Regions from separate parts of the Ancylobacter mangrovi genome, predicted to be linked through region 2. Evidence: riboswitches for the same ligand, from Rfam matches in the RefSeq annotation. Region 2 holds a riboswitch; each other region holds the start of a gene.

Region 1 (7,479 bases), on a different contig from region 2:
ATCGCCGGCATCCCGCTCGGCGTGATGTCGGCCGACAATGTGGTGCCGGGCTGGGTCGCCTTCGGGGTGCGCCGGGTGATGGACGCCTGCCGCGCCATCAACGAGCTGGTGTTCGCGCTGATCTTCATCGCCGCGGTCGGCCTCGGCCCGTTCGCCGGCGTGCTGGCGCTGTTCATCCACACCACCGGCGTGGTGGCCAAGCTGTTCTCGGAGGCGGTGGAGGCGATCGACCCCGCGCCGGTCGAGGGTATTCGCGGCACCGGCGGGACGTGGCTGCAGGAGATCATCTTCGGCGTGCTGCCGCAGGTGCTGCCGCTGTGGATCTCCTACGCGCTCTACCGCTTCGAATCGAACGTGCGCTCGGCGACCGTGCTCGGCATCGTCGGCGGCGGCGGCATCGGCATGATCTTCAACGACACGATGCGCAGCTTCCAGTATTCGCAGGCCTCGGCGATCCTGATCGTGGTGATCATCACCGTGTCGCTGCTGGACATGCTGAGCCAACGCATCCGCAAGCGCTACATCTGAGGCGAACGCGACGTTCGGGTTGGGGGGCGGGTGCACGAGCGCGCCCGTCGCTTACATCGTCGTGCGTTTTCGCAATGAGCCGGCGTCTACCGGCGGCGGCCCCGTGCACATAGCTCCCTCTCCGAGGGGCGGATCACGCCCATACGGAGTGCCCTCAATGTTCAGCAAGACCCTTGTCGCCGTCGCGGCCGCGGCGGCCGTGGCCGCGTTCGGCGTCAGCGCCGCCTCGGCCGGCGGGCGCAGCAAGGATGACCGCGTCGACTTCTACCGCACCGTGCATGAATCGGTTCAGCCGTGGAAAGCCATGTACGGCATGAGCCCGGCGCCGACCGCGCCGGCGGGTGGCGCGGCCAAACCGGCGGCGAAACCCGCCCCGCGCCCGGCGGCCGGCCCGAAGGGCTGAGCCCATCGCGGGTGAAGACGACTGGGGCGCCCGGCAGCAGGGTCGGGCGCCCTTTCCATGTCGGCTCCCCGCCACCCTCGTTCTTCGCTTCTGGACCCGGCTCCGGAGGCCTGATGACGCAACGTCATTGCTTTCCAAAGTTTAATCCGCTGGCCATCTTTCGGCTGATATTGGCGCGGCTAGTATTCGCCGATCTCTCCTGCTCATCTGTTTTCCCCGGTCCTTGACGTCGGAGTAGCTTTCTTGCGCGCCATTCTTTCCCTGATCGCCGATGTCTGGCGGCTGTCGATCCCCTATTTTCGCGGCGACGACAAATGGCGGGGCGGGGTGCTTCTCGCGGCCGTCATCGCGCTGGAGGTCGGCTGGGTCTATGCCAGCGTGCTGATCAACGAATGGAACAACGCGTTCTACAACGCGATCCAGGAAAAGGACTGGACGGCCTTCGTCCACCAGCTCTGGCTGTTCGGCTTCTACGCCGCGGCGGCGATCGCGATCGCGGTCTACCAGATCTACCTGCGGCAATGGCTGGAGATCCGCTGGCGCACCTGGATGACGCAGAAATACCTCGCTGCCTGGCTCGCCAACGAGACCCACTACCGCATGCGGCTGAAAGGCGACAGCGCCGACAACCCGGACCAGCGCATCGCCGAGGACATCAGCGCCTATGTCTCGCAGACCATCTCCATCTTCATCGGCCTGCTCAGCGCGGTGATGACGCTGGTGTCCTTCGCGGTGATCCTGTGGGGGCTCTCGGGCGACTTCTCCTTCAACCTGTTCGGCCGCGCCTGGGACATTCCCGGCTATCTGGTGTGGGCGGCCTTCGCCTATGCCGCCTTCGGCACGCTGTTCGCGCACCTGATCGGGCGGGTGCTGGTGAAGCTCAACTTCGACCAGCAGCGCTTCGAGGCCGACTACCGCGTCGACCTGGTGCGCGTGCGCGAGAATGGCGAGCAGATCGCGCTCATGGGCGGCGAGGAGGTCGAGCGCGCGCGCCTGCTCGATCGCTTCACCCATGTCGTGCATAATTTCTGGGGCATCATGATCGCCCAGAAGCGTCTGACCTGGTTCACCGCCGGCTACAGCCAGGTGTCGGTGGTGTTCCCGCTGATCGTGGTCGCGCCGGCCTATTTCGGCGGCAAGATCGCGCTCGGCCAGCTCATGCAGACCGCCTCCGCCTTCGGCCAGGTGCAGGGCGCCTTCTCCTTCTTCATCAACGCCTATTCGACGCTGGCGGCGTGGAAGGCGGTGGTCGACCGTCTCACCGGCTTCGAGCGTTCGGTCGAGACCACGCAGGGCGAGGCGCTGAGCTCGGGCTATCGCCGCGTGCCCGCGAGCGACGGCGCCGCGCTGGCGGTGAGCGGGCTGGAGGTGCGCCTGCCGGGCGGCGAGGCGCTGCTGACCGTGGACGGCGTCACCGTGCGGCGGGGCGAGCGTGTGCTGCTCTCCGGCCCCTCGGGAGCGGGCAAGAGCACGCTGCTGCGCGCCATCGCCGGCATCTGGCCCTATGGCCATGGGGAGGTCGCGGTCGAGCCCGGGGCACGGGTGCTGACCCTGCCGCAGCGCCCCTATCTGCCGGTCGGCTCTCTGCGCGGCGCGCTCGCCTATCCCGACCAGATGGACCGCTATTCGGACGAGGAACTGCGGCTCGCGCTGGAGGCGGCGGGCCTGCCCGAACTCGCCGGCCGGCTCGACGAGCGCGGCCTGTGGCCGGCCATCCTGTCCGGCGGCGAGCAGCAGCGCCTCGCCGTGGCGCGCGCGCTGCTGATCCGGCCGGACGTGCTGCTGCTGGACGAGGCGACCTCGGCGCTCGACGAGCCGGGCGAGGCGGCGCTCTACCGCATGCTGCGCGAGAGGCTGGCCGACAGCGCCATCGTCTCGATCGGCCACCGCTCGACGCTGCTCGACCTGCATGAGCGGCACATCGTGCTGGAGCGCCCGGACGAGGGGCCGGCGCGGCTCTCCATGGACGGCGCGCTCGCGGCGGAGTAGGCGCGCCGCGCGATGCCTGAAGCGCGAGGCCGGGTGCCTCGCGCCAGCGGGCACGAAACTTTCGGAACGCCTTGGCCTGTTGAAAGTGCGCGGGCCGGCGCTTTGCCGTCGGCCCGCCTGTGCCGCCCTCAGCGCGCTTCCTGCGGCTGTGCCGCCGCGGGTGAGGGCGCCGGGGCGGCGGGGGGCGTCTCGCTCGCCTGCGCTTCCAGCGCCAGCGTGCGGTCGAGCAGGATCTCGTAGATCGGCCGCCCGCCCAGCCACTGCGCGACCATGTTGGCGAAGATGGTGGTGAGCAGCACCGGCACCAGGATCCCGTAGGAGCCGGTCAGCTCCATCACCAGCACCACGCCGACCATGGGCGCGCCGATGGTGGCCGAGAACAGCCCGCCCATCGCGGCAATGGCGAGCGCCTGCAGCCCGTGCTCGGGCAGCGGCATCACCGTGTCGATGGCGGTGCCGTAGCAGAGGCCGATGGTGGTGGCGAGCGCCAGGATCGGCGCGAAGATGCCGCCGGTGACGCCGGTCGAGTAGCTCGCCATGGTCATGGTGAAGCGCAGCAGCACGATCAGCGCGAGGATGCCGAGCGGCCGGCCCTCCTTGGCGAGCTCGACGGCGAGGATCTCGCCGCCCTTGGTGGCTTCCGGCAGCGCGAACACCAGCACGCCGACCACGAGGCCGACCACGGCCGGGAAGATGTAGAACGACCAGCGCAGCCCGATCCGGCGCACCGTGTCGAGCGACCAGACGAGGGTGCGGTTGAAGCCGACCCCGACCGCGCCGAGGATCACGCCCAGCAGGACGAACAGCGGGTACATGCCCATCGGCACGTCGGGCACCACCAGCAGCATGAAGGGCACGTTGCCGGTGATGGATTCGGTGGCGATGGCGCTGGCGATGGAGGACAGCACGACCGCGATATAGGTGCGCGCGCTGTAGGGGAACTGGCGGCGCGTCTCCTCGATCACGAACAGCACGGCGGCCAGCGGCGCGTTGAAGGCGGCGGCAAGGCCCGCCGCACCGCCCGCCGCGAGCAGGCCGCGCATGTCGCGCGCGGTCCAGCCCATGAGGTCGGACACGCCCTTGGCGATCGAGGCGCCGATATGGATGGTCGGGCCCTCGCGGCCGAGAACCATCCCTGAGCTCAGCGCCAGCAGGCCGCCGAAAAACTTGACCGGGAGCACGCGGCGCCAGTGCACCTCGCGCAGGCCCTCCATCGCGCCCTCGATCTCCGGCACGCCGGAGCCGGCCGCCTCCGGCGCGAAGCGGCGCACCAGCCACAGCGCGACCAGCGCCATGACGGCGGCGACGACCGCGGCGGCGGCGTAGAGCGCGACCCCGTCGAGCCCGAGCGTGTGGTCGAGGAAGGACGGCCAGCCATGGGCAAGGGCGTCGACACCGAGATGGAAGGCGGACCCGACCAGCCCGACGGCCGCCCCGATGAGGATCGCCGCCACATAGTACGCCGCGTTGCCCGACAGATTGGCCATTTCCCCTTCTACACCTCCGGACCGTTCGAATGCGGGCGCATCGGTATCACCCTCGAACCGTGACCGGAAGCACGGAGCGGGCCATTTCTGCCCTCCGGCGGCGCGTATCGTGTCGCGGCGGCCGCATTCGCGCGGCCGCCGGCGGTGCTGGAGCCTTCGATCACGGCAGGACGGGCGCGTAGGTGGCGACCGGCTCCACCGTGTCGATCAGCCCGTGCTGCTTCATGAAGGTGCCGAATCGGGCGTAGCGCGCGCTGTCGAGCGCCGCCGGGGCGTGGGCGAAGCGGCGCAGCGTGTCGTTCCACGCCGTGCGGTTGAGCTCGTCGTCGAGCTTGGGGTTGGCCTTGACGAAGACCGCCCAAGCGTCGTCCGGGTGGTTGAGGATGTAGATGGTCGCGTCCTCGACCGCGGCGAGGAAGCGCTTGAGGCGCGGGTCGCCGAGCTTGTCCTTGTGGGCGACGTAGATCAGCTCGTCGAACACCGGCACGCCGTGCTCCTCGGGGAAGAAGGCGACCGGCTCCTTGCCCGCGAGGCGGATCTGGGTGAGCTCGAAATTGCGGTAGGCGCCGATCACCGCGTCCACCTTGCCGGCCACCAACGCCGGGGAGAGGGCGAAGTTGACGTTCACCATGGTGACGTCGGACGGCTTCAGCCCGGCATCGGCGAGCATGGTGCCGAGCAGCGCGTCTTCGAGCCCGGCCACCGAATAGCCGACCGTCTTGCCCTTGAGGTCGGCGATCGACTTGATCGGCCCGTCCTTCAGCGCCACCAGCGCGGTGAGCGGGGTGGAGACCAGCGTGCCGATGCGGGCGAGCGGCAGGCCCTCCTTCACCGAGAGATAGAGGTTCGGCTGGTAGCTGACCGCGATGTCGGCCTGCCCGGCGGCGACGAGGCGCGGCGGGGCGGACGGGTCGGCCGGCGGCACCAGCTCGACGTCGAGGTCATGGGCCTTGAAGAAGCCCTTCTCCTTGGCGATCACCAGCGGCGCGTGGTCCGGGTTGACGTACCAGTCCAGCAGGACGGTGAGCTTGTCCGCCGCCGCGGCGGGGGTGAAGGACAGGGCGAGGGCGAGCGCCCCCGCGGCGAGGGTCTTCAGGGTAGCGGGCGTGAACATGGATCTCCTCCCGTTCGGAGATCCGGCGCATGAGCTTTCGGGGGGATTGCGGCGCGGGAACCCGCGAAGCGGCCCGCCGACGTTCCGTCCCTTCGCCGGCATGACCCGGATCAGGTTCAAAGGGTCTGGCGGCTGCCATCTCAGCCCCTTGGCCCATGCGGGCCGCGGGACACCCCTCGGATGCGCGAAGGCTAGCAGAGCGGGCGAAGCGGGGCAAATGGCCGGCTAAGCGACGGGCGGGAGCGGGGTAGGCGTGGGCTGGGCCGGGACGGGGTCAGCCGCCCCGCCAGCCGTCGAGATAGACGGTGCGCTCCACGCCGGCGAAGCGGGCGATGCGGGCGAGCTCGGCGTCGAGCGCGTCGAGGCGGCCGGCGGAGGCGCGCACGCCTTTCTCCAGCCACAGCCGGCGCACGTCGAGCGTGCCGGTCTTGCGGTCGGCCTTCATGTCGATCCGCCCGACCATGCGATCGCCCTCGAGGATCGGGAACACGTAGTAGCCGTAGACGCGCTTCGGTGCCGGGACGAACACCTCGATCCGGTAATTGAAGCCGAACAGGCGCTCCGCCCGGTTGCGGTCGCGCAGCAGCGGGTCGAACGGGCTGAGCACGCGCAGCCGCGAGGGCGGGGCGGGCAGGGCGTCGAACGCCTCTCGCGCGCCGGCGAAGGCATGCGAGGCGCGGGCGCGGCTGCCGTCGGCCAGCGCGATGGAGACCGGCTCAAGGCGGTGCGCGTTCTCCCCCACCCAGCGTTTCGCCTCGTCCGGCGAGACGAGGTCCCAGAAGGCGGCGATCTCGCCATGGGTGGCGAAGCCGAGCCGCTCCAGCGCCGAGGCGCAGGCCCAGTCGACGAAGGCGGCGCGGTCGACCTCGCCCGCATAGGGGCCGGCGGGGATCACCCGCTCGGCGAGGTCGTAGACCTTCTGGAAGCCCTCGCGCGCGGCGATGGCGAAGGTGCCCGTGCGCCAGTGATATTCGAGCGCGGTCTTCTCCGGGTGCCAGTTCCACCAGCCGCCGGGCGGGCGCTTGCCGGTTTCGGGGTCCTGCTCGAAGTCGCGGGCCATCAGCCGGCCCTCGCGCCGCACCCGCTCCAGCACGTGGTCGACATAGGATTCGAAGCCGTTCTCGTGCCAGCTCCGCCAGCGCTCGGCGAGGCGCTCGCGCGCCTGCGCGAAGCGGTGCTTCCAGTAGGGGTAGAAGGCGCTGGGGATGATGGCGGCGTCGTGAGTCCAGTGCTCGAACAGCGCGCCGTCCTTCTCCAGCAGCGCGGTGAGGTGCTCGCGCCGGTAGCCCGGATTGCGGGCGAACAGGATGTGGTGATGGGCGCGCTCGACCGTGGCGATGCTGTCCACCTGCACGAAGCCGATCGCCTCGATCAGGGCGAGCAGCCCGGCCTTGTCGAGCCGGCCGCGCGGCTGGCTCAGCCCCTGCCGGGCGATGAAGATGCGCCGCGCATCGGCGTTGGAAAGCTGCATCGCGACCTTCTCACCGATCCGGGGCGCTGGAGCGGACGGGAGGCGTCGGGGCCGCGGATGAGGGCCGTAAGGTGCCGATGCTGGTCATCTGAGGATTCGCAAGGCCAGTGGGTCGCGCGCGAACCCTGCCGCGTTCGCCGCGCCAGTCAAGGGCCGGCGGCGACGCCGACGGGCACGTCGAGCAGTTCGTCGATGCGCTGCTCCTCGTCCTGGAACTTGGAGAGCACCTTGCCGTCGAGCATCCGCCCGCCCGGAAGCCGCACCTTGAGCGGATTGACGCGGCGGCCGTTGATCCAGACCTCGTAATAGAGATGCGGCCCGGTCGACAGGCCGGTCGAGCCCACATAGGCGATGGTCTGGCCCTGGCGCACGCGGTCGCCGACCTTCAGGCCGCGCGGAAAGCCGGAGACATGGGCATAGGCGGTCTCGTAGCCGAGGTCGTGGCGGATGCGGATATATTTCCCGTAGCCCCATTCCTTGCCGATGA
Region 2 (7,479 bases):
TCGAGCCGCTTGACGAAGGTTCCGGCGGCCCGTCGCATCTCGGCCTCGGAGAGCGCGCCGAAGACCTCATGTCCCATGGCCCCGAAGAAGCGCGGATCGATCAGGTCGAACCACAACCCCAGATATTGCGTGTGCTGTCGGCTCAGGCAGTCCTGATTTGAGCCCAGGGCATATTGAATCGACGTGGTTCCCGTCTTTCCCATGCCGATATGCAGAAAGAGCTCGATCATCAATGCGGAGTCCACTCCAGAGCGCACATGATCCCGATACCTTTAGGGGGCCGAGACACAACCTGCAAGCGGCGCGTAACGCCGCCAGCGAAGACCGTCCGACGCAATGCACTTCACCCGCGCTGGAGCCCGTCGGGACGCGGCACGCGCGTTTCGCTCATGCCACTCAGGAACGCAAAACGGATCGGCCACGGTGCGGGCCGCACTCGGTATCTCCCGCACCGGAAAAAATTACCACGAACGCCAACCGGTCCACACGCCAGGAAAGCCCGTTTCGCCGGGCTGGGTGCTAGATGGGCGCCTCGCGGGTGGCGACCACCCATTCGCGTGCGCGCACTTCGGGATTTTCGTTCAGCAGCACGTCGGTGACGACGGCGACGCTGTCGGCGCCGGCCCGCAACACGCCATCGGCGCGGGCGATGGTCAGCCCGCCGATACCCACCAGCGGTATGTCGCCGATGCGGCGCTTCCACTGGGTGACGCGCTCCAGCCCCTGCGGGTCCCAGCGCATCTTCTTCAGGATGGTCGGGTAGACCGGGCCGAGCGCGACATAGTCGGGCTCCGCCTTCAGCGCGGTCTCCAGCTCATCCTCGTCATGGGTGCTGATGCCGAGCTTGAGCCCGGCGCGCCGGATCGCCGCCACGTCGGCCTCGGCGAGGTCTTCCTGACCGAGATGGACGAAATCGCACCCTTCCTCGATGGCGAGCCGCCAGTAGTCGTTGACGACGAGCTGGGCGCCGTAGCGCAGGCAGATGTCGCGCGCCTCGGCGATCTCGCTGCGAAGCTGGGCCTGCTCCATGTCCTTGGCGCGAAGCTGCACCAGCTTCACGCCCTGCGGCAGAAGTCGCGGCAGCCAGGAGGCCCGGTCGACGATGAGATAGAAGGGATCGAGCTTCATAACCTGCCTGCCGGACAACTCACTCGCCGAAAACGCCGCGGCCCATCACCGGGGTGGACGGCGCGGCCATGTCGCGCACCTCCATCGGGTCGGCGATCACCGCCTCGCGCCCGGCCTCGATGGCCCGGGCGAAGGCGCGCGCCATGCGCACCGGATCGCCCGCCTTGGCGACCGCCGTGTTCAGCAACACCGCGTCATAGCCCATCTCCATCGCCGCCGTGGCGTGCGAGGGCAGACCGATGCCCGCATCGACCACCAGCGGCACGCGCGGGAAATGGGCGCGCAGCGAGCGCAGGCCATAGGGATTGTTGAGCCCCCGGCCGGAGCCGATCGGCGCGCCCCAAGGCATCAACACCTCGCAGCCGGCCGCGATCAGCTTCTCGGCGACGACGAGGTCGTCGGTCGTGTACGGGAACACCTGGAAGCCGTCGCGCGAGAGGATGCGCGCGGCCTCGACGAGGCCGAACACGTCGGGCTGGAGCGTGTCGTCCTCGCCGATCACCTCCAGCTTGACCCAGGGCGTGTCGAACAGGTCGCGCGCCATCTCGGCCGTCGTGACGGCTTCCTTCACCGTCTTGCAGCCGGCAGTGTTGGGCAGCACCTTCACGCCGAGGTCGCGGATGATCTGCCAGAAGCTCTGCCCCGCCTTGGCGGCCCCGGATTCGCGCCGCAGCGAGACTGTGACGATCTCGGCTCCGCTGGCGCGGATCGCCTCGGAGAGGATGGCGGGCGAGGGATATTGCGCGGTGCCCAGCAGCAGCCGCGAGGCCACGCGCGTGCCATAGAATTCCACGGCGTCGGCAAGGCCGGCCGCATTGGGTGTCAGAGCGTCCATCTCAGCCTCCCTGCATCGGAGCGAGGATTTCCACGCGATCGCCGGAAGCGATCGGCGTTGCCGCGCGCTTGACCGCGCGCACCACGGCGCCGTTCAGCGCCGTCGCGACGATGGCCTCGCCGAGGCCCAGCTCGCCGAGAAGCTCGGCGAGCGTGCCGGCCCGGGTGTCGGCCGATTCACCATTCACGAGGATCTTCATCCATAACCTCCGGGAAACGGGTCCCGTCGAACGCCAGTTCCGCCGCCCGGCGCGCCAGCGCCGGCGCAGCCAGGAAGCCGTGGCGATACAGCCCGTTCACATAGATGGTCTTGCCGCGCCGGCGAAGGCGCGGAAGGTTGTCCGGGAAGGCCGGGCGCACATCCGCACCGATCTCAACGATCTCGGCCTCTCCGAACGCGGGGTGCAGCGCATAGACCGACCCCAGCAGCTCCAGCATGGAGCGCCCGGTGACGCGCCCGCGCTCGTCGTTCTCGATCGAGGTGGCGCCGATCATGAAATGCCCGTCGCCGCGCGGCACGATATAGACCGGGATGCGCGGGTGCAGCATCCGCACCGGGCGCTTCAGCGCGATCTCGGTGGAATAGAGCACCAGCATCTCGCCCTTCACGCCGCGCAGATCCGCGAGTTGGTCGCGCGCCGCGAGGCCGCGACAATCGACCACCAGATCGGCCTCGTCGCCCGCCCCGTCCGGCCCGTCGGCCTCGAAGCGCACGTCGATGCCGAACTCGTCGGTCAGCCGGCGGGTCAGCGCGGCGAGCGCCTTGCGCGGCTCCAGATGCGCCTCGGTCGGGAAGAACAGTCCCTGGTCGAAACGCCCCTCGAGGTCCGGCTCCAGCGCCGCGATGCGCGCGCCGTCGACCCACTCATAGCCTTCCGTGCGGCGCGAGAAGCGCCTCAGGTCGGGCAGGTCGCGCGACTGGGCGAGCACCAGGCTGCCCTCGTTCGGCACGTCCGGCACCTCGCGCCGCCAATAGGCGAGCGACTCGAGGCCGAGCTCGGCGATCAGCGGCTCGGCGCTCTCGCGCTCGCACCACGGCGCCAGCATGCCGCCCGCATACCAGGAGCAGCCCTGCCCGGAGCCCGATCTGCGTTCGATCACGGTCACCTGCGCGCCGCGCTGGGCGAACGCATGGGCGCAGGTCAGCCCGGCCACGCCGGCACCGACCACGGTGACACGCATCGCATTGGCGGCACGGCCTGTCACCGCTCCGTCATGCGCTCCATTCGGGGATGTCATGCACGCCTCCCTCCGCCAGTCTCAACTGGATCAGGTTCAAAGGGTCGCCATGCCGCGTCACCGACGCGCCGATGGCCTCTCAGCCTCCTGACGAGGCTCCCCTGGACGCTTGTTGATATAGTCGCGCAACCGGCAAATGTCACCGTGCCGTCGACATTATTCCGGTGTCATCGCAGCCGGGACGACAGGTTGACGACATTGGCGGGCGTGCGCCGCATGGCGGTGCTGATCGCCCGGTGCAGCGCCTCGCGGCCGAACGGCTTTCCGAGCCTGAGCATCCCCGTGCCGGCGTCGGCGGGCAGCTCGGCATAGCCGGTGCCGAGAACGATCGGCAGCTCCGGCTGGCGCTCGCGTATCGCGGCGGCGAGTTGGACCCCGGTCATGCCCGGCATCGCCTGGTCGGTGAGCACCGCGTCGAACGGGCCTTCCCGGTCGAGGATCACCAGCGCTTCCGGGCCGGACGACGCCTCGCAGACGCCGTAGCCGAGATCCTCCAGCATCGCCGCGGTCGCCGACAGCACCAGCGGGTCGTCGTCGACCACAAGGATGCGGGCGCCCCCGCCTTCCGATCCGGTCTCCGTCCCGGATTCCGCGCCCACCTCGGGCGAGGCCCCGGCGATGCAATCGGCGACGGGCAGGTAGATGGTGGCGCAGGTGCCCTTGCCCGGCTGGCTGGTCAGCTTGAGCCGCCCGCCCGACTGCGCCGCGAGGCCGTGCACCATGGCGAGGCCGAGGCCGGTGCCCTTGCCGACCCCCTTGGTGGTGAAGAAGGGCTCGGCCGCATGCACCAGCGTCTCGGTGTCCATGCCGGTGCCGGTATCGGTGATGCTGAGGCAGAAATAGCGCCCGGGCCGCAGCTCGCCGCCCTCCTCCTCGCTCTCGGTAGCCGCGATCGTGTTCTCCCGGGCGGCGATGGTCACAGCGCCGCCGTCCGGCATGGCGTCGCGCGCATTGACCACGAGATTGAGCAGCGCCAGCTCGAGCTGGTTGGCGTCCACCCTCGCCTTCGGCAGGCCGAGCGGGAAGCGGGTCTCGATCCGCACGCCCGGCCCGATGGAGCGCTGCAGAAGGTCGGCCATGCCGAGCACCAGCTCCGGCACGTCGACCGGCTCGGGATTGAGGTCCTGCCGGCGCGCGAAGGCGAGCATGCGCTGCGTCAGGGCGGCGCCGCGCTGGGCCGCCTGCATGGTGTTGTCGATCAGCGTGACGAGGCGCGGGTCGGTGGGCGCGCGCTTGCGGGCGAGTTCCAGATTACCGAGGATCACCGCCAGCAGATTGTTGAAATCGTGGGCGATGCCGCCCGTGAGCTGGCCGACGGCTTCGAGCTTCTGCGCCTGGCGCAGCGCTTCCTCTGCCTGACGGCGGTCGGTGACGTCGATCAGCCCGCACAGCGTCTTGACCAGATGGCCCTGCTCGTCCTTCTCGGCCACGGCCGAGAGAATGCAGTCGAGTATCCGCCCGTCGCGGGCGACGAGCTTGTACTCGGCCTCGCGCAGCTCGCCGACGTCGAGCAGGCGGGGCCAGTGCTCCTCGTTCCGCTGGCGTGCCGACTCAGCAGTCATGAAGTCGGTCAGCCGCCGGCCGATCACGTCGTCGCGGCGATAGCCCAGCAGCTCCAGCCAGGTGTCGCTGACCTGCTCGATCCGCCCCTCATCGTTGAGCGAGTGCAGCGGCAGCGGGGTGCGGCGATAGAGCAGCCGGTAGCGCTCCTCGCCCTCGCGCCACATCTGCGCCTCGCGCTCGGCCAGCAGGCTGGAGCGGCGGTCGTACATCGCCGCCATCAGCGCGGCGGCGAGGATCACGAAGGTGGCGGCGCTGACCGCGATGACGATGTCGACATTGCCGATGCCGGGGGCCACATCCGGCGAGAGCCGATTCTCGTTGACGACGAAACTGACGCCGAACATGGCGATGTAGTGCATGCAGGAGATGCCGCATCCCAGCGCCACCGAACCGACGATGCGTTCGCCCAGCGAATGATGGCGCAGCGCCAGCCAGATCGCGGCGGTCGAGGCCACGATCGCCACCGCCGTCGCGGCCAGCGCGTAGCGCCAGTCATTGACCGTCTCGGCCTGCGCCCGCATCGCGGCCATGCCCGCATAGTGCATCGCGACGATGCCGAGCCCCATGAAGATGCCGGCCGCCATAACGCGCCGCCGGGTCACATGCGGATGGCTGGTGCAGAGGAAGGCCAGCCCCGTCACCACGATGGCGATGACCAGCGACAGCGCCGTGAGGCCGATGTCGTAGGAGACCGGCAAGCCCGGATAGAGCGCCAGCATGGCTACGAAATGCATGGACCAGATGCCGCCCCCCAGCACGATCGCGGCGATGATGAGCCAGCCGGCCTTTGCGGCCCCGGCCGCGCCCGGAATGCGCCCCGCGAGATCCAGTGCTGTGTAGGAGGCGGCGATGGCAATCAGGATCGACAGTGCCACGAGCACTGGATCATGTGAGCCGACCACATCCATCGTCACCTGTCCGAGACTCCCGATCCCCGCATCTTTGCCGCCCGCGGTGCCCATAAGCCCGAAGGGGCCGAATGGAAACGCCAATCCGACTCATGATGCCCGTCGCGCTCGATCACATCCCCATCAGCGCGAACTTCGGGTAGAGCAACACGAAGCTGGTCCGTTTAGTTCCAGCGGGTAGCGCCGGAACGATACGAAAGGGAGCAAGGCATGCGGGACAGGCTGGCGGGACTACGCAAGCGCGCACGCGGGCTGCTGCCGAAATGGGCCGCGGCCGAGATCAGCGTGCTCATCGCTTTGGTCGGTGTGGCGACCGGCCTCCTCGTCTTCGCCTACATTGCCGACGAGGTGGTCGAGGGCGAGACCCACGCCCTCGACGAGGCAATCCTGCTCGCCTTCCGCTCCCCCGGCGATCCGGCCGATCCGCTCGGCCCGGCCTGGCTCGAGATCGCGGTGCGCGACCTCACCGCGCTCGGCAGCACGACGGTGCTGACGCTGGTGACGCTCATCACAGTCGGTTTCTTCATCGTCGACCGCAAGCGCGCCACCGCCGCCTTCGTCCTGCTGGCGGTGGTGGGCGGCGCGCTGATGAACTACCTGCTCAAGATCGGCTTCGACCGCCCGCGCCCGGACCTCGTCGCCCATCTCGTCGACGTGCATACGCTGAGCTTTCCCAGCGGCCACGCCATGGGCTCGGCGGTGACCTACCTGACGCTCGGCGTGCTGATCGTGCGCAGCGAACAGGAGCGGCGCATCAAGGCCTATGTGCTGGGGGTGGCGGTCGGGCTGACTCTGCTGATCGGCATCAGCCGCCTGTATCTCGGCGTGCACTGGCCGACCGACGTGGCGGCCGGCTGGTGCGCCGGCGGCGCCTGGGCGCTGCTGTGCTGGCTGATCGCGCTGGTGCTCCAGCGCGAGGGTCGGATCGAACCGGGCGACGCGCCGCCGGACGCGCGCGTAGACGCACGCCGGCCATGACGGGACGGTGACAAGGCGCTATCCTCCGGCGCTAGAGGCCCCAAGAGCCTCGCCCGCGTGTTGGTACAAGGAGGAAGGCATGTCAGCCACGGTGCCGGAAGGTCAGCTGCTCCCGGGAATCGGTGTCATCGAGACCGTCGAATCCGACAATATCCTGCGCTGGGACGGCGCCGACCTCTACGTCGAGCAGGACGTCTACCACAACGGCCAGCTCGTCCACCGCCGGTACCGGCGCCGCGTGACCAGGCCGGTCGCGCAGGCCATCGCCCAGATGCTCGCCCAGCACTGAAGCGCCTCGAGGGGCCGTTCCGGCGTCACTCAGATACGCGCCAGAAGCCCGCCGAGATGAAGCAGGCCGCTCGGCCAGATGCCGAGCCGGGCGGCGCTGCCGATATGCCCCAGCGCGCCGACATCGGCGAAATCCGCGCCCCAGGCCTCGGCGAACGCCTTCGCCTGGGGAAACGCGACGCGCGGGTCGTCCTGGCTCGCCGCCACCAGCGCCGGGAACGGGAGCGGGCCGAGCGGCATCGGCCCGAAATTGCGCACCACGTCGAAAGACGGGTGCGGGTCGTCGACATTGGTCGGCGCCGCGAGGAAAGCGGCCGCCACCTTCGACGCGGCGAGCTCGGGCGCCGCGGCTGCCCAGCGAATGACGGTAGCGACGCCGACCGAATGGGCGACCAGCACCACGCGCCGCGGTGCCGCCTCCACCGCCGCGCCGAGGCGGCCGGTCCAGGGGCCGAGCTGCGGGCGGCTCCAGTCCTCCTGCAGCAGGCGGGTCGAATTGGCAAAGGCACCGAGCCAATGCGACTGCCAATGGTCCGCCGGC
Region 3 (7,479 bases), 300 kb from region 2:
GCCTCCACCACCGCCCCGACGAAGGACAGGAAGCGCAGCGCGTCCTGCCCCATCAGCGCGACCGTCTCGCCGATCACCTCGAGCCCGTCGCCGAACACGCTGCCACGCGGCTTGCGCGGCGGAATCTGGTGGCAGCCGCGGGCGATCTCATCGAGCAGCGGCCGGAAGCGCTGTTCCAGCCCGACGACGTGAAACTGGACGCCGGCCTCCTCGAGGCCGCGGATCAGCCGGTCGGCCATCACCGCACCGACCGTGTCGAGGCTGCGCACGCCGGACAGGTCGATGCGCGCCGTCTCCACCTCGCCGGCCTGCAGCTCGGCGAGGCCCGCATCGACGGCACCCTCAAGGGCGCGACTCTGCGTGGCGATCCATCGGCCATTGCCGACGAATACCAGTTCGCGCCCGTTGCGGGCGGCAGCGAGAAGCGGCGCTTGCGCAGCTCCCAAGTCGGCCCCCTTCTCTCGTCCGATCCCGGCGCCGGCCCCGCCCCTTAAGCCCGTTCGCCATCTGCAAGATTCAGTGCCCGATTCTTAGCCGCAGGGCTTCCGCCCTGTCGAGGCGATAGCCGGCTTTACAGGTGCCATATTACAGAAAATGCGTTGTCCGCTGGGGAACTGTGCTTTCCCTGTGACGCGCGCGGGCGTTGCCGGCGCCCTATGCTGGCATTCTCGCGCAGGGGTGATTCGCCCGCCGCCACGACCGGGAACCGCCATGCCCGCCCTAGATGCCTTCGTCGAGCGTTTTCCGATCCGCGGCCGCTTCACCATCGCGCGCGGCTCGAAGACCGAGGCGGTGGTGATTCTGGCCGAGCTGCGTGAGGGCGACGTGGTCGGGCGCGGCGAATGCGTGCCCTATGCGCGCTATGGCGAGAGCGTGGAAGGTGTGCTGGCGGCCGTCGCGGCGATGGCCGCTCCGCTCGCCGCCGGGCTCGACCGGCGCGCGTTACAGGAGCGCATGCCCCCCGGTGCGGCACGCAACGCGCTCGACTGCGCGCTATGGGACCTCGAGGCCAAGCGCGCGGGCGTTCCCGTCCATGAACTGGCGGGCCTTCCCGCGCCGGAGCCGGTCGTCACCGCCTTCACCATCAGCCTCGATACGCCCGAAACGATGGCGCAGGCCGCCGCGGCCTGCGGGCGCCCGCTCCTGAAGCTCAAGCTCGGCATGCCGGGCGACGCCGGGCGGCTCGCCGCCGTGCGCGCGGCGGCGCCCGGAGCGCGGCTCGTCGTCGACGCCAATGAAGGCTGGACGCCCGGCGATATCGCGGAAAACCTCGCCGCCTGCGCGGAAGCGGGCGTCGAACTGGTGGAACAGCCGCTGCCGGCCGGCGCCGACGCGCTGCTCGCCGAGATCGCGCGTCCGGTCGCCGTCTGCGCCGACGAGAGCGTGCATGGGCGCGACACGCTCGGCCGCCTGATCGGCCGCTATGACGCCATCAACGTCAAGCTGGACAAGACCGGCGGCCTCACCGAGGCGCTGGCGCTGGCGCGGGAGGCGCAGGCGGCGGGGCTCGACCTCATGATCGGCTGCATGGTGGCGACCTCGCTCGCCATGGCGCCGGCGCTGCTGCTGTCCCCGCTCGCCCGTTTCGTCGATCTCGACGGGCCGTTGCTGCTCGCGCGCGACCGCGAGCCGGGCCTGCGCTACGAGGGCAGCCTCGTCTATCCGCCCGAGCCCGCGCTCTGGGGCTGAGGACGATCGGCGTAGGCGAGGAGCGCCAGCACCGCCCCGCCGCCCGCCATCAGCGCCGAAGCGGCAAAGGCGAGCGGGCCGAGCGCCTGCCATAATGGGCCGGAAGCCAGCGTCGCGCCGGTCATGACGATGGCCACCGCCCAGGCCGCCATGGCCTGCGTCGCCGCCCCGCGCCCCGCCGGGGCTAGGCGCGCGACGAGTTCGACCGTGCCGAGATAGGTGCAGCCGAACGTGCCGGCATGCAGCACCTGCAGGATCGGCAGCAGCACGACCGGCGGGTCCAGCGCCATGGCGCCGAACCGCGCAAGCCCCGCCAGGCCGCCGGCGAGCAGAAGCCGCTCCGCCCCGATCAGCGCCGTGATCCGCGTACCGGAGCGGAACAGCACCACCTCCGCCAGCACGCCCACCGCCCAAAGGCCGCCGATCGCGGTGTCCGAGAGGCCGGCCTCGCGCCACTGGATGGAGCCGAAGGCATAGAGCAGAGCGTGCGAACCCTGCACGAGGGCGGCGGCGGCGATGCCGATCCGCAGCGCGCGCGGCAGCCGCGCCCGCGTCGAGGCCTCGCCCCGCGGCCGCGCCGGCTCCGGCAGCGGTCGGGCATCGGGCTGAAGGGCATAGGCGGCGAACGCCGCCACCAGGCTGCCGGCGACGATCATCCAGATCAGCGCGTCGGCCGGAAAGACGCGCAGGACGAGGCCGGAGGCCAGATTGCCGGCGATGAAGGAGAGCGAGCCCCAGAGCCTCACCCGCCCGTAATCGACGAGCCCCTCGGCCCGCCGGGCCACGGTATAGGCGTCGAGAACCGGCAGGCTGGGCTGCCAGAAGCTCGCGGCGAGACCGAGCGCGACCAGCATCAGCGCCGCATCCGGCGCCAGCACCACGCCGACGAAGCAGCAGGCCGTCGCGAGGGCGTAGCCGATCAGGGTTGCGCGCGGGCGTCCCGTCCGGTCGGCGAGCAGGCCGCCGAGCGGCATCGTCGCCAGCCGCACCGCCATCGGCACGGCCAGCGCGAAGCCGATCATCGAGGCGCTGAAGTCGCGCCCCGCCAGCCAGACCGGGAAAAACGGCAGATAGACGCCTATGCCGAAGAACAGCCCGGCATAGACGACGGCGATCGAATGGCGCGGCGCGACGGCGGGCACGATCGGGCACTCACGGGGGAACGGCGCCTCTCGTTAGCAGGCGCGTTGGCGGCTGGCGAGCCGTAGCGTCAGGGCGCGCCTTCCGCTCCGGCCGGCAGCCTAGCTCCAAAAGGCGTGGAAGTGGTGCACCGGGCCGTGGCCGTGGCCGATATGGAGCTCGTCCGAGCGCGCCAGCGCGCGCGAGAGATAATGCTTGGCCGCCTGCACCGAGGTGCGCAGATCCTCGCCCTTGGCGAGGCCGGCGGCGATGGCGGAGGACAGCGTGCAGCCGGTGCCGTGCGTGTTCTGCGTGTTGATGCGCGGGCCGCGAAATTCATGCACCCCGTCCGCGTCCACCAGCACGTCGACGCTCTCCGGCCCCTCGCTGTGCCCGCCCTTGACCAGCACCGCCTTCGGCCCCAGCGCCAGCAGCCGCTCGGCCTGGGCGCGAACCTCATCGAGACTGGTCGCCTGCGGCTCGTCGAGCAGCGCCGCCGCCTCGGGCAGGTTGGGGGTGATGAGGCGCGCGCGCGGCAGCAGCTCGGCCCGCAGCGTCGCGATCGCTTCGGGCACCAGCAGCCGGTCGCCGGAGGCGGCGACCATCACCGGATCCAGCACCACATTCGCCACCTGGTGGCGGTCGAGCCCCGAGGCCACCGCGAGGATCGCCTCCGGCCGCGACAGCATGCCGATCTTGGTCGCCGCGACGTCGAGGTCGGAATAGACCGCCTCGATCTGCTGGGTGATGAAGGCCGGCGGCACGTCATGGATGCCGGTCACGCCCAGCGTGTTCTGCGCGGTGAGCGCGGTGATGACGCTCGCGCCATAGACGCCGAGCGCCGAGAAGGTCTTGATGTCCGCCTGGATTCCGGCGCCACCGCCCGAATCCGAGCCGGCTATGGTCACCGCAATCGCGCTCTGCGCCGCTGCATCAGTCATCGGCACGCCTCCCGTCGTGGCAAGGAAGAGAAGCGGCCCGCCGGCGCGGTCTCCCGCCCGGTGAGCGCGACCCGTTTCCTCCGCCGGCATGACCCGGATCAGGTTCGTGGGTTGGCAGGATTGCCTCTCAGCCTCGACGGCACCCCAACGCGATCATCCTGCGAGGCATAGGCGAAGCATGGGCGGCTGGCAAGACGTGCCGGGGAGCCTGCCCCAAGGTCATTTCAGAGCCTGAAAGGGCCGACCAGGCGGCGGCTCCGGGCCCGCATCCTCGCGCGGACCGGCCGATGCCTCGGGCGGGGGCGAGGGTCGCGCGGTGTCCCCGCGTGCGATCCGCAGCGCGGGCGCCGGGGGGTTGCGCGCGGGTCGCCGTTCTGTTCCTGTTGCGCACCCTGAACCGTGCCTGGAAGCCGCGATGGTCCCCTTCTTCGTCCAGATCAAATGCCAGCTCGGCCGCTCCTATGAGGTGGCCAACGCCATCGCCGATGCCGAGATCGCCTCCGAGGTCTATTCGACCGCCGGCGAATTCGATCTCCTGGTGAAGTTCTACGTCGCCGAGGGCACGGATATCGGCCATTTCGTGAACGAGAAGGTCCAGCGCATTCCTGGCATTCAGGACACGCGCACCATCATCACCTTCAAGGCCTTCGCCAGCTAGCGGCGCCGTCAGGCGGCCGGGCCCGTGGGCGGCGTCGCCTCGACCGCGGCGGCCCGCTCGATGCCGAGCCGCTGCTCGCGCCAGATCACGAACAGCCCGGCCGCGATGACCACCGAGGCGCCGACCAGCACCAGCAGCGGCGGCACCTCGCGGAACAGCACGAAGCCGAGCAGCAGCGACCAGATCATCGCCGAATAGGTGAAGGGCGCCACCACCGAGGCCGGTGCGGAGCGATAGCTCTCGGTGAGCAATATCTGCCCGACCCCGCCGAGGAAGCCGATCGACACCAGCATCACGGCGTCCCCCGCGCTCGGCAGCACCCAGCCCCAGGCGGCGGTGGCAAGGCCCGCGACGGCGGCCAGCGCCTGGAAATAGAACACGATCGCCGCCGTGGTCTCGCTGGAGGTCAGGCGCCGCACCTGGATCATCGCCCCCGCGGTGCAGGCGGCGCTGAACAGGGCGATCAGCGCGCCGAGGCTTCCATGGCCGCTGGCGAAGCCGCCCCCGAGATGAGGCCACAGCATGATGACGACGCCGATCAGGCCGACGAACACCGCGCTCCAGCGGTAGACATGGACCTTCTCGCCCAGCATCAGCGCCGCCAGCGCGACCGTCAGCAGCGGCGCGGTGAAGCTGATCGCGGTCACGTCGGCGAGCGGGATGAGGGCCAGCGCGGAGAAGGACGAGGCCATGGCGAACACGCCGATGGTGCCGCGCATGATGTGCCCGACCGGATGCGCGGTGCGCACCGCCGCGCTGATCTCGCCCCGGAAGGCCAGCAGCGCGAGCAGCGGGAACAGGGCGAAGAAGGAACGCGCGAACACCACTTCGCCGGTCGGAATGCGATCCGAGACGATGCGGACGAGGGCCGACATTACGGTGAAGACGAAGGTCGCGCCGACTTGCAGCGCGATCCCCCTGAGGGCGTTCATGATGGCGCCAAGGAGCACGAGTCCTCCCGGCCCGCAAGCGGGTCGGGAAGAGAATCACGGAAAAGGATTGCCCCCGGCCAGCGCGATGCCACCGAAGACGACCAGCACCGCCACGGCGAGGCAGGCGATGGCGAGCGCGACCGAGCCCGGCGTCGCCGGCGCGGGATCGACATAGCGCCCCGCCGGCTTGCGGCCGAGGATCATGGCCGCGATCAGGTTGTCGCTGCCCAGCGCCGAATAGGCGATGTTGGCGACGACGTGCAGCGCGATCAGCCCCAGCAGGATCGGGTAGATCTGCTGGTGGAGGGCGGAGGCGCGGGCGATGGTCTCGTCGCTCGCCACGGCCGTCATCGGCGCGTAGACGATGATGTCGTCGGTGGTGAACAGCCCGGTCAGCGCCTGCGCCGCCGCCACGAGCAGCAGCGCGATCACCATCCACCCGCCGAGCGGGTTGTGGCCGAGATAATGCGCCGGCCGCCCGCGCAGCAGGCCGAGGCCGTAGCCGAGCGCGGCGCCCGGCCCGCGCAGGAAGGCCGAGAAGCGCGCCGTGCTGCCGCCGACGAGGCCCCACAGCAGCCGGAACACCAGCACCACGAGGATCGCCAGCCCGTTCCACTGGTGCCAGACCAGCCCGACATCGCCATAATATTTGCTGGCAAAGGCAAGCCCCACCAGCGCGGCAAGCAGCCATTTCGCCAGCCGCGTCGGCAGGTCCCACGCCAGCACAGTGGCTGGCGCGGAAGCCGCTTCCTCGGTCACCGCGGACACGTCAGCTCTTCTTGCGGAAGGAATCATGGCACGTGCCGCAGGTGCGGATCACTCCGGGAAAGTTCGCCTTGAAGCTCGCCTCGTCGGTGATGGCCGCCCGCGCGGCGACCGAATCGGCCGCGAGCTTGGTAAACAGCGCTTCGAACTCGTCCTTCTTCTCCCAGATCGCCGGCAGAGCGTCCGTGCCCTCGCCCGACCCTTCCGGGAACAGGGTCGGAAGCGTCTTGGCATTCTTGGCATAAAGATCGAGAGTGCTCTGGACGGTGGCGAGGTCGAACGGGGTGGCACCGCGCAGCATGCCGCCGACGGCCTTGGTCGCCTTGCCGTACTCCTTCATAAGCGCCTCGCGCTGCTTGGCGACGTCGGACTGTGCCACGACCGCGGTCGTCGCGAAGGCGGCAAAGGACAGGGTGGCGACGACGAATGCGAGACGACGACTCATAGGCTGCTCCCGGGTTCGGGTTTGCTGCACTGCAAACCACAGAGGCTCCACCTTAGTAAGGCTCCAAACGATGACAATCGGCCGTCTGGTCACTCGCGCGCTCGTGATGGGTATGCATTACGCAGAGTAATGTCCGCACCATATTTAGCGGTTGCGTATGGTGCTTTTCCTGATTTTGATCGCCAGCCTATGACCTAAGGTCACAAAGATTGAGAAGCGCAATCGCCAACCAGAAACGCCACTCAAGGAAGCAAGCACATCATGTCCCTGCGCAGCATCCTCCTTCACGCCGCTCCCGATAGCGGCTTCGCCGACCGGCTCGCCTTTGCCATCACCCTCGCCCGCCAGTCCGGCGCCGCGCTCAAGGCCGTCTATACGCTTCATCCCGCCGGCGTGCCGCAGGTCGGCCGCGCCCTGTCCATCTACATCAACGAGCTGATGCACGAGGCGCGGGAGAAGGAGGCGGGCATCCGCGCCACGTTCGAGAGCGCGACCGCGGCGGCGGGAATCACCGCGAGCTGGGAGACGGCGCCGGGAGACGTCACCAAGGAGCTGCGCAATCTCGTCAGCTTCGTCGACCTTACGATCGTCAGCGAGACCACCGACGGCACGGTGGACGACCAGCTCGCCGCCACGCTGCCCGAGCATCTGGCGCTGGCCTGCAACGGCCCGGTCGTGGTGGTGCCGACCGGCAAGAAGGTGCCGGACCGCATCAGCCGCGTGCTGATCGCCTGGAAGCCCTCGCGCGAGGCGGGCCACGCGGTGCGCTTCTCCATTCCGCTGCTGGCGCTGGCCGACGAGGTGGAGGTGCTCACCGTCGCCGAGGACATGCCCAAGGCGTCCGAATCCGGCGACAAGCTGGCCGCCTTCCTCGCCACCCACGGCGTGAAGGCCAAGCACATTCATATCGACGCGGGTTCGGCCAGCCGC
Region 4 (7,479 bases), on a different contig from region 2:
TTGAGCGCGTTGCACTTCCATTCGTAGCGCCGGTAGCCGAGCTCCTCGAACACGTGGCGCGCCATCAGGTACATCGCCTCGGTACCACCCGGCGTGCGCATCAGCGCTGGGACATAGAGAATGTTGCCGACCTCGATCACCCGGTTGGCGGCGTCGATCCGCAGATAGGTCACGTGGCCGAGCACCGCGCCGTCCCGCACGTCGAGGATCGCGAACAGCAGCGGGTCCTCGCGCGTCGCGGCGGCGCGGTAGTGCTCCTCGAAGGCAGCATAGTCGGCGAACGGACCCGCGCCGAGATAGGCCCACAGCCAGTCGTGCTCCGCCCCCTGCGTCGCGGCGAACAGGTCCGGGCCGTGGCGCTCCACGTCGAACGGAACCAGCGTGATGAAGCGTCCGTCCAGCGCCTCGCGGGCCGGGCGGCATGCCGGAGCGGCATCGACCGGCTCTCCGAGAGGCAGCATCCTGTCTTCGCTCATAAGCTCACCACCCGGGGATTGTAAGCGGCACCGGCCGCAACAGCATACGCACTTGAACGACCCCGCTGTCCGTGTGACAGGAAGGAAAAAACTACAAGTCGTTTGTGCGGGAAAAGCCGGCACAAACCTGCCTAGGACCCGATGATGCCCGCCACGCCTTATGTCATCCGCCCCGTTGCCGGCTTCGAACGCATGGGCGAGGAGAACGCCTTCGCCGTGCTGGCGCGCGCCAATGCCCTCGCCGCGCAGGGACGTGACATCGTCAATCTCGGCATCGGGCAGCCGGACTTTCCCACACCCCAGCATATCGTCGAGGCGGCTATCAAGGCCCTGCGCGACGGCCATCACGGCTACACGCCCTCGACCGGCATCGAGCCGCTGCGGGTGGCGGTCGCGGCCGATGTCCAGCGCCGCCTCGGGGCCGAGATCGACCCCGGCCGCGTCGTCATCGTGCCGGGCGGCAAGGTGACGATGTTCGGCACCATCCTGATGATGGGCGAGCCGGGGGCGGAGATCCTCTATCCCGATCCCGGCTTTCCGATCTACCGCTCGATGATCGAGTTCACCGGCGCCCGGCCGGTGCCGGTGCCGATCCGCGAGGAGAACGGCTTTGCCTTCTCGGCCGAGGAGACGCTGCACCTCATCACGCAGGACACGCGGCTGCTGATTCTCAACTCGCCCGCCAACCCGACCGGCGGCGTCGCCCCGAAGGCTGAGATCGACAAGCTGGTGGCCGGCCTCGCCGACCATCCCCACGTCGCCATCCTCTCCGACGAGATCTACGACCAGTTCCTGTTCGACGGCGAACGGCACACCTCGCTGCTCGCCTATCCCGAGATCCGCGACCGGCTGGTGCTGCTGAACGGCTGGTCGAAAACCTATGCCATGACCGGCTGGCGGCTCGGCTGGGCGCTGTGGCCGGACGGTCTGTACGACGCCGCGCGCAAGCTCGCGGTCAACGCCTGGTCCTGCGTCAACGCGCCGGCGCAGTACGGCGCGCTCGCCGCCCTCACCGGGCCGCAGGACTGCGTGGCCGACATGGTCGCCGAGTTCGACCGACGCCGGCACCTGGTGGTGGACGGGCTGAACGCGCTCCCCGGCGTCTCCTGCACCATGCCGAAGGGCGCCTTCTACGCCTTCCCCAACATCACCGGCACAGGCTGGCCGTCCGCCAGGGAGCTCGCCTCGGCGCTCCTCGAGAAGGCCGGGGTCGCCACCGTCGGCGGGCCGGATTTCGGCATCCATGGCGAGGGCTATATCCGCCTGTCCTACGCCAATTCGGCGGAAAATATCGCGCGCGGGCTCGACCGCATGGGCCAGTTCCTCGCCACCGAGCGGGCGACGTGAGGGGACAGGGAGGCGGCAGGACGATGACGGCGCGCTTCCACCTCCTCCCACTCTGCCTGCTCGCTCCCGTGCTGTTCGCGGCCGCGCCGGCCGCCGCCCGCGACGGCGTGCCGGAAGCCGCCGGCTGCCAGTCGCCGACGCTGGCGCCGCGCGAGTATCTCGACTGCCTGAACCGCGAGCAGAAACGCAGCGACCGCGACGTCTCCAATACCGTCGCCGGGGCTACCGCTGCCATCGAGGCGCGCGAGGATCTGCAGCCGGCGCAGCGCCGGCGCTGGGTCGCGCTGCTGAAGGAGGCGCAGGCGCGCTTCGTCGGCTGGCGCAACTTCGAATGCCAGAGCATCGCCCCCTATGAGGGCAGCGACGGCAAGCGCACCATCGGCGGGCGCATCGGCGGCATCGGCGTGATCGAGGAGCGGCTGTTCTGCCTGATCGCCGCCAACAGCCACCGCGCGGCCGACCTCTCGCGCCGCTATCCCCCGCCTGCCGGCTGGCAGCCCCCGGCCGACAGGCCGGAGGCAGACGCCGCGCCCGATCCGGTGGAGGCCGCGAGCCGGGTCCCGAGCGGGCCCGTGCGCATCATCGACATGGCGCCGGCCGGCCCATGAGGGCGAATTCGGCGGCGCGGGTTGCCGCGGGCGGCGAATAAGGCGAGTCTGGCCCGCCCATCAGCACGCGCCCGGCCGTCCGCCGCCGCGGCGCAGCAGGAAAGGCATCCGATGTCCAAGGTCATCTCGATCGGCGAGGTCATGGTCGAGCTGTCGCGCGGTGCGGACGGGCGCTACGGCCTGTCCTTTGGCGGCGACACGTTCAACACGGCGGTCTATCTCGCCCGGGCCGGCGTCGAGACGGCCTATGCCACCGCGCTCGGCGACGACCCCTATTCCGAATCGATCCAGGCCGCGGCCAGCGCCGAGGGCATCGACATCCGGCACATGGTCCGCGTCGTCGGGCGCACGGCCGGCCTCTATCTGATCGACACCGACGCCAGGGGCGAGCGCAGCTTCACCTACTGGCGCGACAGCTCGCCCGCGCGCGATCTGTTCGAGCTGCCGAACTGGGAAGCGACCGCCGAGCGCATCATCGAGACCAGCGTGATCTACCTGTCCGGCATCACGCTCGCCCTCTATTCGAACACCGGGCTCGGGCGCCTGCTGGCGACGCTCGAATTCGCCCGCGAGCGGGGATCGCGCATCGTGTTCGACGGCAATTTCCGCCCCGCCGGCTGGGGCGGCGACATCGCCCGCGCCCGCGCCGTCTACGCGCAGGCGCTCAAGCGCACCTCGATCGCGCTGCCGACCTTCGACGACGAGACGCGGCTGTGGGGCGACGCCTCGCCCGCCGCCACCGCCGAGCGCCTCGCCACCTTCGGCGTGCCGGAAGTGGTGGTGAAGAACGGCGCCGAGGGCGCGCTGGTGATGGCCGGCGGCGCCTCCCAGTTCGTGCCGATCCCGCGCCCGGTCGAGCCGGTCGACACCACCGCCGCCGGCGACAGCTTCAACGCCGCCTATCTCGCCGCACGGCTCGACGGGCAGGCGCCGGGCCCGGCGGCCGAGGCCGGCCACGTGCTCGCCGGCCAGGTCATCCGCCATCGCGGCGCGATCCTGCCGCGCCAGGCCAACGCGTGACGCCCGCCCCGGCCGGGACGGATCCGGCGGAGGCGAGAACGCTTCTGAGAATTACTTGCAAGTTATTGGCCTGACTTGATTTTCTGCGCCTGTGAGGCTATCCGTCCGGCCCGTGGCGCGCGGCGCCGACGGTCACACAACGGCGGCGCAGATGACACAGACCCTTCGGATCGCGGTGGGCAGCGTGGGCGTCAGCATCCTCGTGCTGGCGCTCAAATACCTCGCATACCTCCTCACCGGCAGCATCGCGCTCTATTCGGACGCGCTGGAGAGCCTGGTCAACGTCGCGACGGCGGGAACGGCCGTGCTGGCGCTGCGCGTCAGCGCCCGGCCCGCCGATGCCGCGCACCCCTATGGCTATGCGAAGGCTGAATATTTTTCCGCCGTCGTCGTCGGCGTGCTGATCGTCGTCGCCGCGCTGACGATCTTCCGCGAGGTCTATCTGGGCTGGCTCAACCCCGTGCCGCTCAACGCCGCCCCGTCCGGCCTCGCCGTCAACGCGCTCGCCGGCGTGATCAACGCTGTGTGGTGCGTGGTGCTGCTGCGCCAGGGGCGCCGCGCCCGCTCGCCGGCCCTCACCGCCGACGGCCGGCATCTCTTCACCGATGTTTTGTCCTCGGCCGGCGTGCTGGCCGGCGTCGTCGTCGCCGGCATGACCGGCTGGGAACGGCTCGACCTCATCCTCGCCGGGCTGGTGGCGGTGAACATCCTGTGGTCGGGCTGGACGGTGCTGAAGGAAAGCGTCGGCGGGCTGATGGACCATGCGGTGCCGGAGGATACGCTCGGCCTGATCCGCCGGCGCATCGCCGACGAGGCCACCGGCGCCATCGAGGCGCACGACCTGCGCACCCGGCAGGCGGGGCGGATGATCTTCGTCGACTTCCACCTCGTCGTGCCGGGCGAGATGGCGGTGCGCGAGGCGCACGCCATCTGCGACCGGATCGAGGATGCGCTGGAGGCCGACGTGGCCGACATTCTCGTCAACATCCATGTCGAGCCGGAAGGCAAGGCCAAGCACCAGGGCATCCCGGTGCTGTAGGGGCAAAGGCGGGGAGCGTCACGCCGCCCCCGCCCGTGGCCTCAGCGCCCGGCCTGAAGCGCCGCCAGCAGCTCGGGCGTGGGGTAGGAATCGGCCGGCATGCCGAGCCGCATCTGCTCCACCTTCACCGCCTGCCGCGTCGCCGAGCCGAGAATGCCGTCGACCCCGCCGACATGGTGGCCGCGCTGGTTGAGCAGGGTCTGGAGCTGCCTCACCTGCGACATGGACATCACCGGGATCGCCTTGCCCGCGCCGCGGTCGAACGGGCCCGCCCCGGCGACGCGGGTGGCGAGATAGGCCGCCGAGGTCGCGTAGACGAGCGAGTTGTTCCATTCGGTGAAGACGTCGAAATTGGGATAGGCGAGGAAGGCCGGCCCGCTGCGCCCCATCGGCAGCAGCAGCGATGCGGTGAGCTGGTCGGCCGGCAGCTGCCCGCCGCCCGCCCGCACCACGCCCATGCGCGCCCATTGCGAACGCGGCAGCTTGATCGAGAGATCCGCCTGGTCCCAGGGCAGGTTCTTGGGCACGCGCACCTCTTCCAGCCAGGGCTGGCCGCGCTTCCAGCCGAGCGCGCGGATGTAGTTCGCGGCCGAGGCCAGCGCGTCGGGATGCGAACGCAGGAGGTCGACCCGCCCGTCGCCGTCGAAGTCGACGCCATAGTTCAGATAGTGGTCGGGCAGGAACTGGAACGAGCCGAGCTCGCCCGCCCAGGGCCCGCGCATCGACTGCGGGGTCAGGTCGCCACGGTCGATAATCTTCATCGCGGCGAGGAGCTGGGTACGGAACATCTCCGCCCGCCGGCAGTCCCAGGCCAGCGTCGCGACCGAGCGGATGGTCGGCTTGTCGCCCATATTGGCGCCGAAATCCGTCTCCAGCCCCCAGAACGAGACCAGCACCGCGCCCGGCACGCCGAACTGCTGCTCGATCCGGTTGAACAGCGACTGGTCGCCGTTGATGAGCTGGCGCCCCTTCTGGATCCGGTAGTTCGCGACCATGCGGTCGGAGAACTGGAAGAAGCTCTGCGCGAACACGCCCTGCCGGCGGTCCAGCGCCACGATGTTGGGATCGTAGCGCACGCCGTCGAGCGCGGCGGCCGCGGCACGCGGCGAGACGCCCTGCGAGACCGCGTAGCTCTTGAACTGCGCCAGCCAGGCGTCGAATCCGGCGCCGCTGGTGCCGCATTGCTGGAGCTGCTGGGCACTTGCGGCGAGAGGCGAGGCGAGAGGCGCACAGAGCGCCGCCGCGATGGCGACGCGGCGGAGCCTGGTGGTCAGGCGGCCCATGAAGTTTCCCCCGAATGATTCGTGTTCGATTGGGCGACAGCTAAGCAATCTACAGGAAATGCGGCGACGGCGGGGTCACGGGCACGCAATCGGCGGGGCGAACGGGCACGAAGGCGTCCCTCCGGCGAATTGACCGGGCTCCGCCTTTGGTCGACTATGGCGTCGTTCCAAGGGGAGCCCCGCTAGGGGGCTGAGAAATCGCCGGCGGAGCCTTCGGGCTTTCGCGACGCGTTGACCCTTCGAACCTGATCCGGGTCATGCCGGCGAAGGGATCGGAACCGAATGGCGCCTCGTGCCGACCGCGCAACGCCATCTTTCCCCTGACGTCACACTGCCCGGGTCTCCCAACCGATGGTTCAGGAGATCCACATGACGACCACCCCGCAAAAGCCGCCGCACAATGCCGTTCCCCCTCGGGAGGCGGGCGACATCGGCGTCGCCACCGGGCCGATTCCCGGCTCGCGCCGCATCTATGCCGAATGCCCCGCGCGCGGCTTCCGCGTACCGTTCCGCGAAATCCAGCTCCACCCCTCGGCCGGCGAGCCGAACCTCGCCGTCTACGACGCCTCCGGCCCCTATACCGACCCGGCGGCGCTCATCGACATCGCGGCCGGCCTGCCCCGCCCGCGCGAGGAATGGGTGCGCGCACGCGGCGACGTCGAGGACTATGACGGCCGCCTCGTGAAGCCGGAGGACAACGGCCACGTCTCGGCCGAAAGGCTGGTGGCGCCCTTCCCGCTCCACCGGCGCCCGCTGCGCGCCCGCGATGGGGCGGTGACGCAGATGGCCTATGCGCGCGCGGGCATCGTCACGCCGGAGATGGAATATGTCGCCATCCGCGAGAACGGCCTGCGCGAGCGCGTGCGCGACATCATCCGCGACGGCGAGGATTTCGGCGCATCAATTCCCGACGTGGTGACGCCCGAATTCGTGCGCGACGAGGTGGCGCGCGGGCGCGCCGTCATCCCGGCGAACATCAACCATGGCGAGCTGGAGCCGATGGCGATCGGCCGCAACTTCCTGGTCAAGATCAACGCCAATATCGGCAATTCCGCCGTCACCTCCTCGGTCGCCGACGAGGTCGACAAGATGGTGTGGGCGATCCGCTGGGGCGCCGACACGGTGATGGACCTCTCGACCGGACGCAACATCCACAACATCCGCGACTGGATCGTGCGCAACTCGCCCGTGCCGATCGGCACCGTGCCGATCTACCAGGCGCTGGAGAAGGTCGGCGGCGTCGCCGAGGACCTGAGCTGGGAGGTGTTCCGTGACACGCTGGTCGAGCAGGCCGAGCAGGGCGTGGACTATTTCACCATCCATGCCGGCGTGCGCCTGCCCTTCGTGCCGCTGACCGCGAACCGCGTGACTGGCATCGTCTCGCGCGGCGGCTCGATCATGGCCAAGTGGTGCCTTGCCCATCACCGCGAGAGCTTCCTCTATGAGCGCTTCGCCGAGATCTGCGAGATCATGCGCGCCTATGACGTCACCTTCTCGCTGGGCGACGGGCTGCGCCCCGGCTCCATTGCCGATGCCAACGACGCCGCGCAGTTTGCCGAGCTCGAGACGCTGGGCGAGCTGACGCAGATCGCCTGGGCCAACGACTGCCAGGTGATGATCGAGGGACCCGGCCACGTGCCGATGCACAAGATCAAGGCCAACATGGACAAGCAGCTCGCCGCCTGCGGCGAGGCGCCCTTCTACAC

What was found. A riboswitch is a leader RNA that binds a small molecule or an ion and turns the genes downstream of it on or off. The one in region 2 is predicted to bind thiamine pyrophosphate.
Region 1: it holds a riboswitch for thiamine pyrophosphate, as region 2 does, so the genes downstream of both, NVS83_RS01280 (ABC transporter substrate-binding protein) here and NVS83_RS18605 (FAD-dependent oxidoreductase) in region 2, are expected to answer to the same signal.
Region 3: it holds a riboswitch for thiamine pyrophosphate, as region 2 does, so the genes downstream of both, thiD (bifunctional hydroxymethylpyrimidine kinase/phosphomethylpyrimidine kinase) here and NVS83_RS18605 (FAD-dependent oxidoreductase) in region 2, are expected to answer to the same signal.
Region 4: it holds a riboswitch for thiamine pyrophosphate, as region 2 does, so the genes downstream of both, thiC (phosphomethylpyrimidine synthase ThiC) here and NVS83_RS18605 (FAD-dependent oxidoreductase) in region 2, are expected to answer to the same signal.

The regions. Positions count from the first base shown of each region.
Region 1 covers NZ_JANTHY010000001.1:289,882-297,360, forward strand. The annotation lists gene phnE (phosphonate ABC transporter, permease protein PhnE) at 1-528, shown strand, start outside; gene NVS83_RS01265 (hypothetical protein) at 686-931, shown strand; gene NVS83_RS01270 (ABC transporter ATP-binding protein/permease) at 1,175-2,920, shown strand; gene clcA (H(+)/Cl(-) exchange transporter ClcA) at 3,049-4,407, opposite strand; gene NVS83_RS01280 (ABC transporter substrate-binding protein) at 4,568-5,521, opposite strand; TPP riboswitch at 5,592-5,708, opposite strand; gene NVS83_RS01285 (winged helix-turn-helix domain-containing protein) at 5,796-6,992, opposite strand; gene NVS83_RS01290 (M23 family metallopeptidase) at 7,139-7,479, opposite strand, start outside.
Region 2 covers NZ_JANTHY010000007.1:307,773-315,251, forward strand. The annotation lists gene NVS83_RS18585 (hypothetical protein) at 1-233, opposite strand, end outside; gene NVS83_RS18590 (thiamine phosphate synthase) at 520-1,128, opposite strand; gene NVS83_RS18595 (thiazole synthase) at 1,148-1,963, opposite strand; gene thiS (sulfur carrier protein ThiS) at 1,965-2,162, opposite strand; gene NVS83_RS18605 (FAD-dependent oxidoreductase) at 2,140-3,144, opposite strand; TPP riboswitch at 3,193-3,314, opposite strand; gene NVS83_RS18610 (MHYT domain-containing protein) at 3,369-5,672, opposite strand; gene NVS83_RS18615 (phosphatase PAP2 family protein) at 5,883-6,650, shown strand; gene NVS83_RS18620 (hypothetical protein) at 6,730-6,939, shown strand; gene NVS83_RS18625 (RBBP9/YdeN family alpha/beta hydrolase) at 6,969-7,479, opposite strand, start outside.
Region 3 covers NZ_JANTHY010000007.1:3,943-11,421, forward strand. The annotation lists gene NVS83_RS17210 (ABC transporter permease) at 1-446, opposite strand, end outside; gene dgcA (N-acetyl-D-Glu racemase DgcA) at 712-1,689, shown strand; gene NVS83_RS17220 (MFS transporter) at 1,659-2,831, opposite strand; gene thiD (bifunctional hydroxymethylpyrimidine kinase/phosphomethylpyrimidine kinase) at 2,931-3,749, opposite strand; TPP riboswitch at 3,808-3,906, opposite strand; gene NVS83_RS17230 (Lrp/AsnC ligand binding domain-containing protein) at 4,165-4,407, shown strand; gene NVS83_RS17235 (DMT family transporter) at 4,416-5,339, opposite strand; gene NVS83_RS17240 (cytochrome b/b6 domain-containing protein) at 5,394-6,107, opposite strand; gene NVS83_RS17245 (c-type cytochrome) at 6,109-6,549, opposite strand; gene NVS83_RS17250 (universal stress protein) at 6,811-7,479, shown strand, end outside.
Region 4 covers NZ_JANTHY010000006.1:204,450-211,928, reverse strand. The annotation lists gene NVS83_RS16385 (GNAT family N-acetyltransferase) at 1-461, opposite strand, end outside; gene NVS83_RS16380 (pyridoxal phosphate-dependent aminotransferase) at 618-1,823, shown strand; gene NVS83_RS16375 (lysozyme inhibitor LprI family protein) at 1,847-2,431, shown strand; gene NVS83_RS16370 (sugar kinase) at 2,543-3,451, shown strand; gene NVS83_RS16365 (cation diffusion facilitator family transporter) at 3,603-4,490, shown strand; gene NVS83_RS16360 (lytic murein transglycosylase) at 4,532-5,773, opposite strand; TPP riboswitch at 5,934-6,062, shown strand; gene thiC (phosphomethylpyrimidine synthase ThiC) at 6,143-7,479, shown strand, end outside.